DNA from 2 places in the Paenibacillus sp. FSL R7-0204 genome. Region 2 is predicted to be linked to the other one. Evidence: predicted binding sites of a transcription regulator. Region 2 holds the regulator's gene; the other holds the start of a gene.

Region 1 (6,163 bases), on a different contig from region 2:
ATGATGTTCTCAAGCAGCCGGTCCTGGACCTCCTGATCATTCATAATGATGCGCCCGAGCTCCGAGCTGAACTGGGCATCCTCCAGATTCGTCACGACCATCATCAGCGTCACCTGATGCTCTGCGGCAATGGAGGCGAGGCCGTCCAGAGGCGGCGGTACCAGCGTTCCGTCCCGCTTGATCCGGAAGCTGAACGGTGCGAGATACGTCAACTCAGGAGCAGCCTCACGCGCAGCATTCTGCAGCGGCTCGGAGACACTCTCCCCCCGGGGCTCCACATAAGCGTTCACTTCCGCCTGCCGCCTGGGTCCAGGGGGAAGGTACAACCGGAGCCCGACTTGTAGCGGCTGATTCAGCGTCAGCCCGTTCACCTCCGCCAGCCCGCTTGCCTTCAGGCCGAACCGCTTGGCGATGCTGTAGTAGCTGTCGCCCGGCTGCACCCAATAATATTGCCCGGCAATCGGAATTACCAGCGCCTGCCCTGCCACCAGCCTTCCCGGCGCAGAGAGCTGATTCGCCTCAGTTATCGTATCTGTGCTGATTCCGTAGGCCTGCGCAATGCCATACAGCGTCTGGCCCGGCTGCACTACATGTATTTGCATATCGTTCTTGCCATCCCTTCATAGTAGCCGTTTTATCTCTATTTTATTCGGCGGCCCTGCGGGTATGCGGAATCAGGCGGATCATGTAAATTCAATATTTGCAAAAAAAGACACCCCGGAGGGTGCCTTGATGCTGGTGCTATCAATGGTTACTGATACAATGATGCTGATACTATACCTGCTTGAACTCAATCCATTCAATCTGCAGTCCCGGCTTGACGAAGTCCAGCTTCAGCTCATACCGTCCGGCTTCCAGCTCAACCTTGACGAGCTTCTGTCTGATCCACCGGCCTTCCGTTCCGTTCGTCTGAATGGTGGTTACCGCTTGTCCATTCAGAGTCAGGTTGCAGGCGCTCTGTGCAAGCTCTGGCTCAGGAGACATGATGCTGACAATAATGCGGTACTGGCCCGCCTCGTCTGCCTGAATGTAGGTCGGACCGGACACCGCAGGCGTTACCTGTGCGTTCTCGTTCAGCACCTGTACCTGCTCAGCCCCGATAGCCGGATCAGCCTTGAACGTATCAACCGCTTCAATAATCTCGTGCTTTCTGGAGAATACCGGCGCCTTCATAATGAACTCACAGATGTTGATCGCCGAGCGCTGAAGCTCCCCGCGGGTAAGCGTGCCGTTCTCCAGTGATGCGATCGTATTATCATCGTAAGCGTTCACTTCCGCCCCGTAATTGCTGACGACCATGTACACATCGTTCTGGGCACGGACCATCCAGTTCATATTCTTACGGTCTGCCGGTCCGCCGTTCACCACATCGTTCATGATGGCCCACCAGTCGGTCATGACGATCCCCTGGAAGCCCCATTCGCCGCGAAGCAGCGTGGTGTTGAGGTCGTAGTTGGAAGCCGCCCAATGCCCGTTTACCGGATTGTAGGAGGTCATGATCGAGTTAGCTCCGCCCTGCTTGACTGCGATTTCGAAGCCCTTCAGATAGATCTCACGAAGCGCGCGTTCCGATACGACAGCATCGACCTTACTGCGGTGCTTCTCCTGATTGTTGCAGGCAAAATGCTTCAGCGTCGCATTAGAGCCGCCCTTCATAATTCCGCGTGTGCATGCGGCAGCGAATATCCCCGAAATCAGCGGGTCTTCGGAGAAATATTCGAAGTTACGCCCGTTCAGCGGGCTGCGCCGGATATTCAGCCCCGGTCCCAGCAGCGCATCCACCTGGTTGCGCAATAATTCCTGGCCTTCCATGACATACAGGGCTTCCACCAGCTCTGCATTCCATGTAGCGGCAAGCAGGGTGCCAATCGATACCTGTGTAGCCTTCGCTCCACTGTCCATACGGATACCGGATGGGCCGTCCGCTGTAGCTGCAACCGGAATGCCGTAGCTGAACAGACTGTCGCTAACGCCCCCGAAGGCCGAAGCCGTACCCGGAGTCACCAGCGGGCTGCTCATCCCTTCGCCCCGGACAATCGCCGCCAGGTCTTGGTCGCTTAGCTGGGCAATGAAAGTGCTCATGCTGACTTTTCCGTCATGGACATCTCGCAGGGTATATCCCTGATTGCCGGTCTGCTCAAGCGTCTGCGGCAGATTGCGTTCAATCCGCTCCGCCAGATCCACCTTGCGTGTTGGCACCTCAGAGGAGGCCAGCTCATAAGAACCATCTTCCTTGCGGGAACCCGGCTTCATCCGCATGAAGCTCTCGGTAGGCGCCATCGCTTCTTCCAGCTGTTCCACGACCTTAAGCTCTTCCAGCACATAACCTTCTTGTCCATCCAGAAGCACTGCTGACACTGCTTTGACACTGGTGCCAACATAGAAACGGTAGGTCCCGGCTTCCAGCACATAAGCGGAAGCATGCCCGGTCACTCCGGCGTCATCATAGGAGGCTATGGAATGAAGCGGGAAGGTCACGGTAAGGTGCTGAGACTCACCAGGCTCCAGCAGCTTGGTCTTAGCAAAGGCTGCCAGCGCTTTGGCTGGTTGACCCAGCTGTCCCTGCGGCGCTTCGTAATACACCTGCACTACTTCTTTACCGGCATATACGGCTCCCGTATTCGTTACGGTAACGCCGATTTCAATCTGCGGCTCACCCGCCTGGTTCACCAGCTTCGCTTCCTCCGGCTCCAGCCTGAAGGTCGTGTAAGAGATCCCGTAGCCGAATTCATACTGAACCTTATCAGGGCAGAAGGTTTCGAAATAACGGTAGCCTACATAGATATCTTCCTCGTACAGGTTCTTGAACTCATTGCCGTAGTTGCGGGTCGACGGGTAATCTTCAATGGAATACGCGATGGTGTCCGTCAGCTTGCCGCTTGGCGTAACCTCTCCGGCCAGAACATCGGCGATTGCGTGGCCGCCCTCCATACCGCCATGCCAGGAATAGATCACAGCAGAGATAGGATTCACATAAGCAGCGTCATTTACCCAGCTCATATCCATAATGTTGGACACGTTAAGCACCACAATCGTCTGTTCAAAATGAGCCGTAACCGAGACAAGCATCGCCTTCTCATCTTCCGTCAGCCGGTAGCTGCCTGCGGTATCGGCATTATCCTGATCCTCGCCCGCTGTACGTCCAATCACCACAACCGCCTTGGCTGACTGGCTTCGTGCTTGTTTGACCAGCTCATCTGTAAGCGGCATTTCCTTCTGGTTCCACGGCTCCGCAGCCCATACCTTCCCGCCGTCATCGAACGGATTAAGCCCGATCCAGGCCTCGTAGGCTGCAGCCAGCTCTTCATTCACGCTAATGTTCTTCTTGCTGCGCAGTCCATCCAGCAGATTCGTCGTATATGCAACGTGAACGCTACCGCCCGATCCTGTACCGCTGCGGTAATAATTCACCTGTATTCTCCCAAAAACAGCAACGCTCTCACCGTTACCCAGCGGAAGCACCTTTCCCTCATTCTTAAGCAGTACTGCACCTTCTGCGGCTACCGTCCGGCTAAATTCTGCAAAACCCTCTAACGGCACTCCAATGTTCTGTGTACTCAATTGGTTTCCTCCTGTATGTTCATTTCCCATGCTGTGGGTTGATTCTATAAATAACGCCCTCCCGAAGGGAATGTACGTTACCTTGAATCTGTATGGTCTTCATATAGCATATCCTTCTAAGAATATAAGCTCCAGCCATATTATTCAAGCACCGCTTGCCGGATCGCCGGGATACACACCTGTCTGCATAAATTTATTTAGTAAAAAAGACAGTGCTAAAATAAAAAGACACCTGTGCGGGCGTCTCTCAAGCCTGTTCCTATGCAATCCGCTCCGCTCGAATAGATACGTCCGGATCTTCTATTTATTTTATCTGCGGCGGCGGCCCTTCATCATGCGGTTGTACATAATAAGTGCAGCAACAATCATGCCCAGCATGGCTACACTGCCTGCCGATTCCTGCGACATGCCGAACATAAGGCAAATACTTGTCACTAACTGTCTTGTCAGCAGAGCAACCGCAATCAGCATGATGGGCCGCCATATGTTATATCCTCTCACTTCAGCAACACTCCTAACCCGATTTTCAATAACCGTATGATTCCTCATTCGATGAACCATCAATTTCTATTATAGCACAAGAAGGAATGCGCATACATTTTGCAGGCGGCCAGGGAGATGGTTTACGCTTTTGACAAGAACGTACGTTCGGTATATAATGCTCACATATGAGGGGGATTGAGACCGTGGATGTAATGGAGAAACTAGAGATTCTGACCGCTTCCGCCAAATACGATGTGGCGTGCACATCAAGCGGTTCCGACCGCAAGGGCCAGGCCGGGGCACTCGGCAACACCTCCGCGATGGGCATCTGTCACAGCTTCGCGGCGGACGGCCGCTGTATCTCGCTGCTGAAGGTGCTAATGACCAACGGTTGTGTATATGATTGTGCCTATTGCATTAACCGCAAGTCCAACCCCATCCGCCGGGCTGCCTTCACCCCCGAAGAGATCGCAGATATCACCATGCAATTCTACCGCCGTAATTATATAGAAGGATTATTTCTCAGCTCAGGCATTATGCGCAGTCCGGACTACACCACCGAGCAGTTAATCGCCGCACTTGAGCTGCTTCGCAATGTCTATCATTTTAACGGTTATATTCATGTAAAAGCTATCCCTGGAGCAGACGAAGCCCTGCTGTCCAGACTGGGGCTGCTCGCCGACCGCATGAGCGTCAACATCGAACTGCCCTCCCAGGAGAGCCTCGGACGGCTCGCTCCCGATAAGAGCAAGGTGTCCATCCTGAAGCCGATGGGGCTGATTACGAACCGGATCAAGGAGAACCGCTCCGATATCGTCCGGTATAATCATGCGCCCCGCTTCGCTCCGGCTGGACAAAGCACCCAGATGATCGTGGGAGCAACGCCAGATACAGATTACCAGATCCTTAATCTGACGGAAGGCTTATACCGTAAATACTCGCTCAAGCGCGTCTTCTTCTCCGCCTATACCCCTGTAGTAGAGGATTCCCTCCTGCCCGCTCTAGACACCAAGCCGCCGCTGCTGCGGGAACACCGGCTCTATCAAGCCGATTGGCTCCTGCGCTTCTACGGCTTCAAGGCGAATGAATTATTGGATGAGGCCGTGCCGAACTTCAACCCGCTGCTGGACCCCAAATGCAGCTGGGCCGTTAACCACCGGGAGCAGTTCCCCGTTGAGATCAACCGCGCCCCGTACGAGATGCTGCTGCGTGTACCCGGCATCGGCGTAAGAAGCGCTCAGCGGATCGTAAAGGCCAGACGGGCCGGATCGCTCGATTTCCATGCGCTGAAGAAGCTGGGAGTGGTCCTCAAGCGTGCCCAGTTCTTCATCACCTGTAAGGACAAGCCGCTGGAGGGGCTGAAGGTAAGCGAGCATACGCTGCTTCGCTCACTCATGTCCGGGGAGCAGCTGGCTCTCCAGCAGCCGAAGGTGGAACAGCTCACGCTGTTCGACGACTTCAACCTGTCAGCCCTTCCGGCAGCAGATGGCTGGAACCTGCTCAAGAAGGGAGCGAAGGCCTGATGTTCAAGCCATCCGCACTGGCGTACACCTATGACGGAAGCTTCGGGGGTCTGCTGTGCTGTGTATTTGAGAGCTATGCCTGGAAGGAGATTCCGCTGGCGATTCATGCTGAAGGCGGTGAAGCAGGCCTGTTGCTGGAAGCCAAATGGATTGAGACCGACAAGGAGAAGGCAGCGCGGGTACTGAAGTCCCTGCCGCTGCGGATCAGCCGCGAAGCCGAGGAGCTGGTGCGTCTGGGCTTCTGGAGCTGCGCCCCCGATAAGGAAATGCTGCTGCTGAACTTCCTGTACCTAGGCTTCCGGCATGGCCGCAAGGTGATGAATATGCTGGCTGATGATACTGTTAATAGGCTGATGAAGGCCGTTCAACAACTCCGGCGGGAAGCGCATCTATATACGGGTTTCGTCCGCTTCTCTGTATACGGACCGGTCATGGCCGCAGTCATTGAGCCGCAGGGCTATGTGCTTCCTGTGATTCAGGAGCACTTCTGCGACCGGTTCCAAGGGGAGAGCTTCATGATCTACGACCAGACGCATGGGGCTGCGCTGATTCATGAGCCCGGGCGGGAGGCCATCGTGCCGTTAAGCGGGTGGACC
Region 2 (6,163 bases):
TTCTCTGGCGTCATCCACCGGTTCACCGTCCTGTGTCACCACAGCCTTGAAGCTAACTGCCGTCCCTGCGGTTACTTCCTCCGGGGTCCAGCTCAGCTCAACCTTAATCGGTGACATGGAGGAATTGGCCGCAGCATGCATCTGCATCTCATTTTCCTTATTCCCTGAACATCCGGCTAGCGTCATCCCCATCACAATGCATATAAGTCCCCTGCGTATCCTTGGCTTCATCATCCGAAGTCCTCCCGGTTCATAGGTAGATTCTTCTTCATCCACGAACATACCAATTCTATATTACAATGAAAGTCAGATCGCTACTCTCCTTATTATACACATTTTATTCAATTTGCCTTAAAGAAGCTGCATGATTCACTCCAGAACATGAGAATAGTCATATCATTGATTCAAGTATTTTGTTGTTCCCAAATTCGCCTCCGCCACTTTTCCCTATACAGTATATTTTCAAGTTCAAACAATATAGCAGATATAAAAAAGCCAATATCCACTAAATAGGATACTGGCTTCATAAAATTCAATTATAGGGAGTTTACCAGCGGCAGAAGCTCGGAGAGATGGCTGATCTGGTAATCCGGCGTAATCTCCGGGTCCGATGCTTTCGCATTTCGGTTGATCCAGACTGTGGTCAGTCCGGCAGACAAGCCGCCAAGAATATCTGTCGTAAGCTTATCGCCCACCATTATCCCTTGCTCTGGAGTAATATCCAGCAATCCGAGCGCATGCTCGAAGATTCCCTTGTCCGGCTTGCCTTTGCCGAAGCTTCCTGAAATCACAACATGGTCAAAATACGGGGTAAGCTCCGGCACACCGTCCAGCTTCTCCTGCTGAAGTGCCGGGCAGCCGTTCGTAAGCAGCAGCAGCGTCACCTTACCGCGCAGCTCGTCCAGCACCTGAAGCGTCTCTTCATAGATATAGGGACGGCTGCGGCGCTCAGCGGCGAAGTTGTCGGCCAACTGTGCAGCAAGCGCTTCATCCTCTACCCCGAGTGAAGCGAGGCCGCGGCGCCAGGATTCCTTACGGTAGACGGGGGCAAGCTGCTCCAATTGACGGAACTCCGGCTGTTCACCGGCAGTGAAGTTTGCCCATAGCGCTTCATACGGGTTAATACCGATTAGCTTCGTGAACGGATACGTCTCATAGGATTCATAGAGTGCACGGGCTTCTCTGCGTACAGCAGCTTCCAGATCCCCGGGATCAATGGAATCTCCAGCCCCCTCACAAGCATAGCGGAAGGCTTCTTCTACACTGCGGTCATCCCACAGCAGGGTATCATCAAGGTCAAATAGTACGGCGGTAATCGGCATTTGTTCTCCCACTCCCTATATGCTGGTATGTCTTCTTATTCGTGCACTAGTTCAATATTGTTGTTCTTGGCGAACTGCTCCAGACGTTCCCCCATCGCTGCGGTGTCATAACGGTTAATCAGCTTGGAGAAAATCCACTGCTTGCGCTTACCCTTATACTTAATGGTAACTACACTGCGCGATAAGGTGATCTTCTCAATATCCGCCGCAGCCAGGAAGCGTTCGCGGTTGTATTTAATAGTAGAGATACGCGCACGCTCAACCTTAAGGAACGGACGGCGGAAGAACAGCAGCGCAGCGAGCAGGAAATACAGCACTACCCCCAGCCAGTTGGCCAGAATCCCGCTTCCTTTGGCTTCATCAATCGAGCCGACCACCCAGAACATGATGCCAAGCAGCATCAGTACAACGGGGAATACAATATTGCGGCCTTTGAAAATATCGATGCTTTTCGCGGCAGTCTTAGTGCTGGAAGTGTAAATGGAATCCTTCCCCTGCTTCTTTCGTTGCTGATTAATTTGCTTCGTGTTGCGTTGAACCATTCTTTCCCAAGAACGGGCCATGTAAGTTCCCCCTAGTCATCCTGTATTATCTATGAAAAGGCAACAGGCTAATGCTTAAGTCCGTTATTGCCTTCTTCATGCTCCGGATTGTCCACAATTTCGATAGTATCAAGCTGGGCCCGAAAGTTAGTGCGGATATTCCCCAGGTAAATCTCGCGGAGCTTGGCACGTTCAGCCAGTTCCTCTTCATTCAGGCCGCCGTTCTTAGCTTTGCGTGCCAATTCATTGATGCGTGCGACCAATTCGTCAATATTCAATACGTTTCCCTCCCTCTAAATTCATTTTAACTTTGCCATGAGAAAAAGAGCTTGTCAAGGTCTACCCCCTGAAAGCTCTCACAGTCGATCATTAGTCTGACACATTCCTTCAGTATAAAGGTAAAGTCAGAATATCTCCGGCCTTAATGACGCTGTTCTCCAAATGATTCGTCTTCATTATTCCTTCTATATATACGGCTGTCTTCATGTCCTCAGGCTTGTTACTTAACGCAATGCTCCATAAGGTATCTCCACGCTCGACTACGATCCGCTTATCCGGCTTCATTGAAGAGACCGAACCGGCAAAAACATTCCCCACCACAGTGAATCCCGAAATAACAAGCATCAGCACCAGGAGCAGCTTCATCAGGCTGACCTGACGGAATAGCGATGAGAGCGCAGCGAGACTATGAAGAATTGCGTCCTTGATCTTGGTTACATTACTATTAGCAGTTGGATTGCCGGTAGCAGACACCTTGATATCCTCATTATTGTAGATGCTGTTGTATGTACTATACTTTAACATGATCATCATCCTCCAAACACTTGTTCTCGCTTTCGAAAATAATATAACACGAACATGTGTTTCGATCAATAGTTTTCTCGGAACGTTTGTTCTCTATTTTTCCGTTCTCATATTTTCCTCATTTTAGAACTTATGTTTGTACGAACGGAAGTTCTATGTTATAATTTTCCCAAACATAGTATATGGGGTTGATTCCGATGTCAAAGATTTCTAGTCGTCAGCTGGCGATCCTGGAATTTATACGTAATGAAGTCCGCAGCAAGGGTTATCCTCCGTCCGTCCGCGAGATTGGCGAGGCTGTCGGCCTGGCCTCCAGTTCTACCGTGCATGGTCACTTGGACCGGCTAGAGAAGAAGGGCCTGATCCGGCGTGACCCAACGAAGCCGCGTGCCATTGAATTACTCGGCCAGGAAGATTCAGAGAATGTGCATCAATTCGTCCAGACCGTTACCCGCATCCCGGTAGTGGGTAAGGTTACAGCTGGTGTTCCTATTACTGCAACAGAGAATATTGAGGATTACTTCCCATTGCCTGCTCATTATGTAGGCGATAACAAGGTATTTATGCTATCTGTCCTTGGTGATAGTATGGTGGATGCCGGAATTATGAACGGGGATTATGTCATCGTACGCCAGCAGCAGACTGCCGACAATGGCGATATTGTTGTAGCGATGACCGATGAAGATGAAGCAACTGTCAAGACCTTCTACAAGGAACGGGATCATATCAGGCTGCAACCGGAGAATCCGGCGTACGAGCCTCTCCGCCTTAACCGCGTTACGATTTTGGGACGGGTCATCGGATTATTCCGCGATATCCACTAATCTACTCCCCGCTTAAGAACAGGCTGCTCCGCACCATGCGAAGCAGCCTGTTTTCTGTTCATTTCGTATAGTCGCCAAAAAGCCCAACGCAAACATTTGTTCGTAATTGGATTTTTAGCCACTTTTCTGTGAACCGCTGCACCGCTCCGCACATATCCTGATTACAAAGGAGTGCTGATCTGTATGCCCAATTACCGAATTATCGTCGATCTGTCACAGCGCATGCTGTACCTGCTGGATAATGACGTTGTCACCAGAGGCTTCCCTGTCGGCATCGGTAAAATGTTAACCGTCTCGCCTGTAGGCGAATACACCATCATTAACAAGCAGCCCAATCCGGGCGGTCCATTCGGTGCCTTCTGGATGGGGCTATCTAAGCCGCATTATGGCATCCACGGAACCAATAACCCATCCTCCATCGGCCATATGGTCTCGCACGGCTGTATACGCATGTATAACGCAGATGTTCTGGCTCTGGCCGCCCTCGTTCCCATAGGTACCCGTGTCACCATCCGGGAATAGGAACGTCACAAAAACCCTTGAGACGCCAGATTGCGCCCCAAGGGTTCCTGTTACTCCTATGAATTAGAGCGGATACAGACTATAGCACACTTCTCAACAGACGGATAGCCACCGTATTCAAACGGATGGCCTCGCGGATCGATTCTCTGGCTGCCAGCAGCTCTCTTCTGGCCCGCGAACCTCTAGGCACTCTGCGCAGATTCTCATTGATTTCTTCCAGTCTCTCCAGCAGGACAGCCCGCTGTGTAAGCAGGACATTAATGGCTCTGCGAATCCGGTTACGTTCTCTTTGGCTCATCTTTACACCTCTTTTACACTTGGATAGTATAAGAGATGCCAAGAATGGCTCCAAAGATTGTGTGATTCGGCAGTAATGTTAGAGCCGCAGGTAGCGGGTAGCGAATTATGCTCACTTCTTGTTCAATCGTACCCGGAATTCAAATTCATCGCGTCTATAAGTCATTCCGGCCAGCACTATGTACTCCGGTGTCCATTTCTGTACAGGTCCGGCATAATCAGCAATCACATGCGGTTTGCCATCAACCAGCTGAACGACGTAGACCTGTACCTGTGCCAGTGCGGCAGCGAATAGATCAGCATCACTGGACAGTACTTTATAAGCCGTATTCAACTTCGTTCCTCCTTGTTCCACAACCATATTAAAGATTCCGTCTCGAATCTATTCAATTATACCGGGTTATGGAACAATATGTAAACCATATTTACAGCTTAATGAACATGATTTTAAACAATCCGATATACTTCTTCGTGGCCCCGCCATCCCCGGTAAAAAAATTGGTATTCTTAAGGTCCGGTACACTGAATACCGAGAACAAAATGTAGTTATCCCTCTTGGTCAATGACTCAATTACAGGCTGGGCCACCAGTTTGCTAATTCCGTCGCCTATTTCCTGATCAAGCGTATTCTCCAGATTCTTCATAAAATACTCACTGAATGCTTCCTTCCCCGGATTCGTAACAGCCATCACAACCAGAACAAGGATAAGGACCAGTAACGACTTACCGCCCGATCTCCTGCGGACTCTGCGTGCAGGACTTGGCGTATCATAACGCGAATTCATTCTTTTCCCCCTCAACTACAGAATATACAGCATCTCTTGCAACAAGAACCCCAGCGGATTCAACATCAGCCGGCACACGAACAGCATCCCACCTGTAATTCCACTGCCCCCGACATCAACGCTGCTCCAATCCCACAACGGGAGAGCCGGCGCATCCAGCCCATATTGCTCCATAAGCCTCGCTTGGGTCTCCGCTGGCAAAGCCGCTCCTTCCGCCCCAGCCACCGGACCTATCAACGCCAGGGCGAGCATCAGCGAAAGCATCACCTTATATGTATTCTTCATGATCCACTCCCATGTCTGCCACTAGAATTCTCTTCTGGTTAAGTATATAGGAGATGGAATAGTATGTAAAATAAAGTGGATTGATCTGGAATTATAATTCCTTTATATTATTATGTAAGGGCTTTGCTCAGTCTTCATTTTCAGTCTCTCCCCCACACGAAAAATCGGGAGAGTTTTTTATTTAGGAGGTAAATGTATGAATGGAAATAAAGTTATCATCATTCTTCTGTCCATATCCATACTGGGTGTACTCCTTTACTTCGGAATAGCTTATGGACTGCTATGGTACGCCTTCCGGTCCTCGGTTCACATTGAAGAATAATCTAAGAACATCGGGGGATCATTGTGAAGAAATATAACAGATCTGAAAAAGTCATTATTGGAGTGCTTCTTGGCATGACTGCTGTGCTATTTTTGGGAAGTCTGTTCTTTTGGTATGTCTTCAGCACAATATAAAATGGTAGCCAAGGAGAACTTGCGATTCCCTCTGGCTACTTCTTCTCTCCGGTCTTCCCTTCATAAACCCAATTGGTAGCTTGATAGATCCCACCATGATGTTGTTGAGGCTGTAGTGGAAGTTCTCACTAGCAAACTTTACCTCGGCATGTGTCGCCCAATTCACTTTTAGATCAATCATGTTCGAATTCCTCTCCGCAGTGCAAACAAATTACCAGCTTTAAACTCAACACGCCAAAATCGCTTGATCTTCGGGAGTCCAGGTGTAAAAGTTTGGAATACGGATGTCACCAAAGCAATTATTCCAGGGCGACTTCATCAAATCC

What was found. The regulator LexA, encoded in region 2, represses DNA repair genes until DNA is damaged. The targets are predictions, from matches to a motif close to CGAACATATGTTCG.
Region 1: the regulator LexA is predicted to act here: its motif matches at 4,199-4,212, upstream of MKX42_RS33140 (putative DNA modification/repair radical SAM protein).

The regions. Positions count from the first base shown of each region.
Region 1 covers NZ_JBBOCA010000002.1:50,044-56,206, forward strand. Annotated here, with positions in the region: gene MKX42_RS33125 (glycoside hydrolase family 18 protein) at 1-602, opposite strand, end outside; gene MKX42_RS33130 (glycoside hydrolase family 3 C-terminal domain-containing protein) at 775-3,561, opposite strand; gene MKX42_RS33135 (hypothetical protein) at 3,871-4,062, opposite strand; gene MKX42_RS33140 (putative DNA modification/repair radical SAM protein) at 4,257-5,567, shown strand; gene MKX42_RS33145 (TIGR03915 family putative DNA repair protein) at 5,567-6,163, shown strand, end outside.
Region 2 covers NZ_JBBOCA010000001.1:3,577,913-3,584,075, reverse strand. Annotated here, with positions in the region: gene MKX42_RS15930 (FixH family protein) at 1-234, opposite strand, end outside; gene MKX42_RS15925 (HAD family hydrolase) at 537-1,322, opposite strand; gene MKX42_RS15920 (hypothetical protein) at 1,358-1,885, opposite strand; gene MKX42_RS15915 (DUF896 domain-containing protein) at 1,933-2,142, opposite strand; gene MKX42_RS15910 (LysM peptidoglycan-binding domain-containing protein) at 2,252-2,668, opposite strand; gene lexA (transcriptional repressor LexA) at 2,866-3,492, shown strand; gene MKX42_RS15900 (L,D-transpeptidase) at 3,676-4,014, shown strand; gene MKX42_RS15895 (hypothetical protein) at 4,094-4,312, opposite strand; gene MKX42_RS15890 (hypothetical protein) at 4,424-4,645, opposite strand; gene MKX42_RS15885 (DUF4359 domain-containing protein) at 4,737-5,096, opposite strand; gene MKX42_RS15880 (hypothetical protein) at 5,112-5,381, opposite strand; gene MKX42_RS15875 (hypothetical protein) at 5,578-5,703, shown strand; gene MKX42_RS15870 (hypothetical protein) at 6,137-6,163, opposite strand, start outside.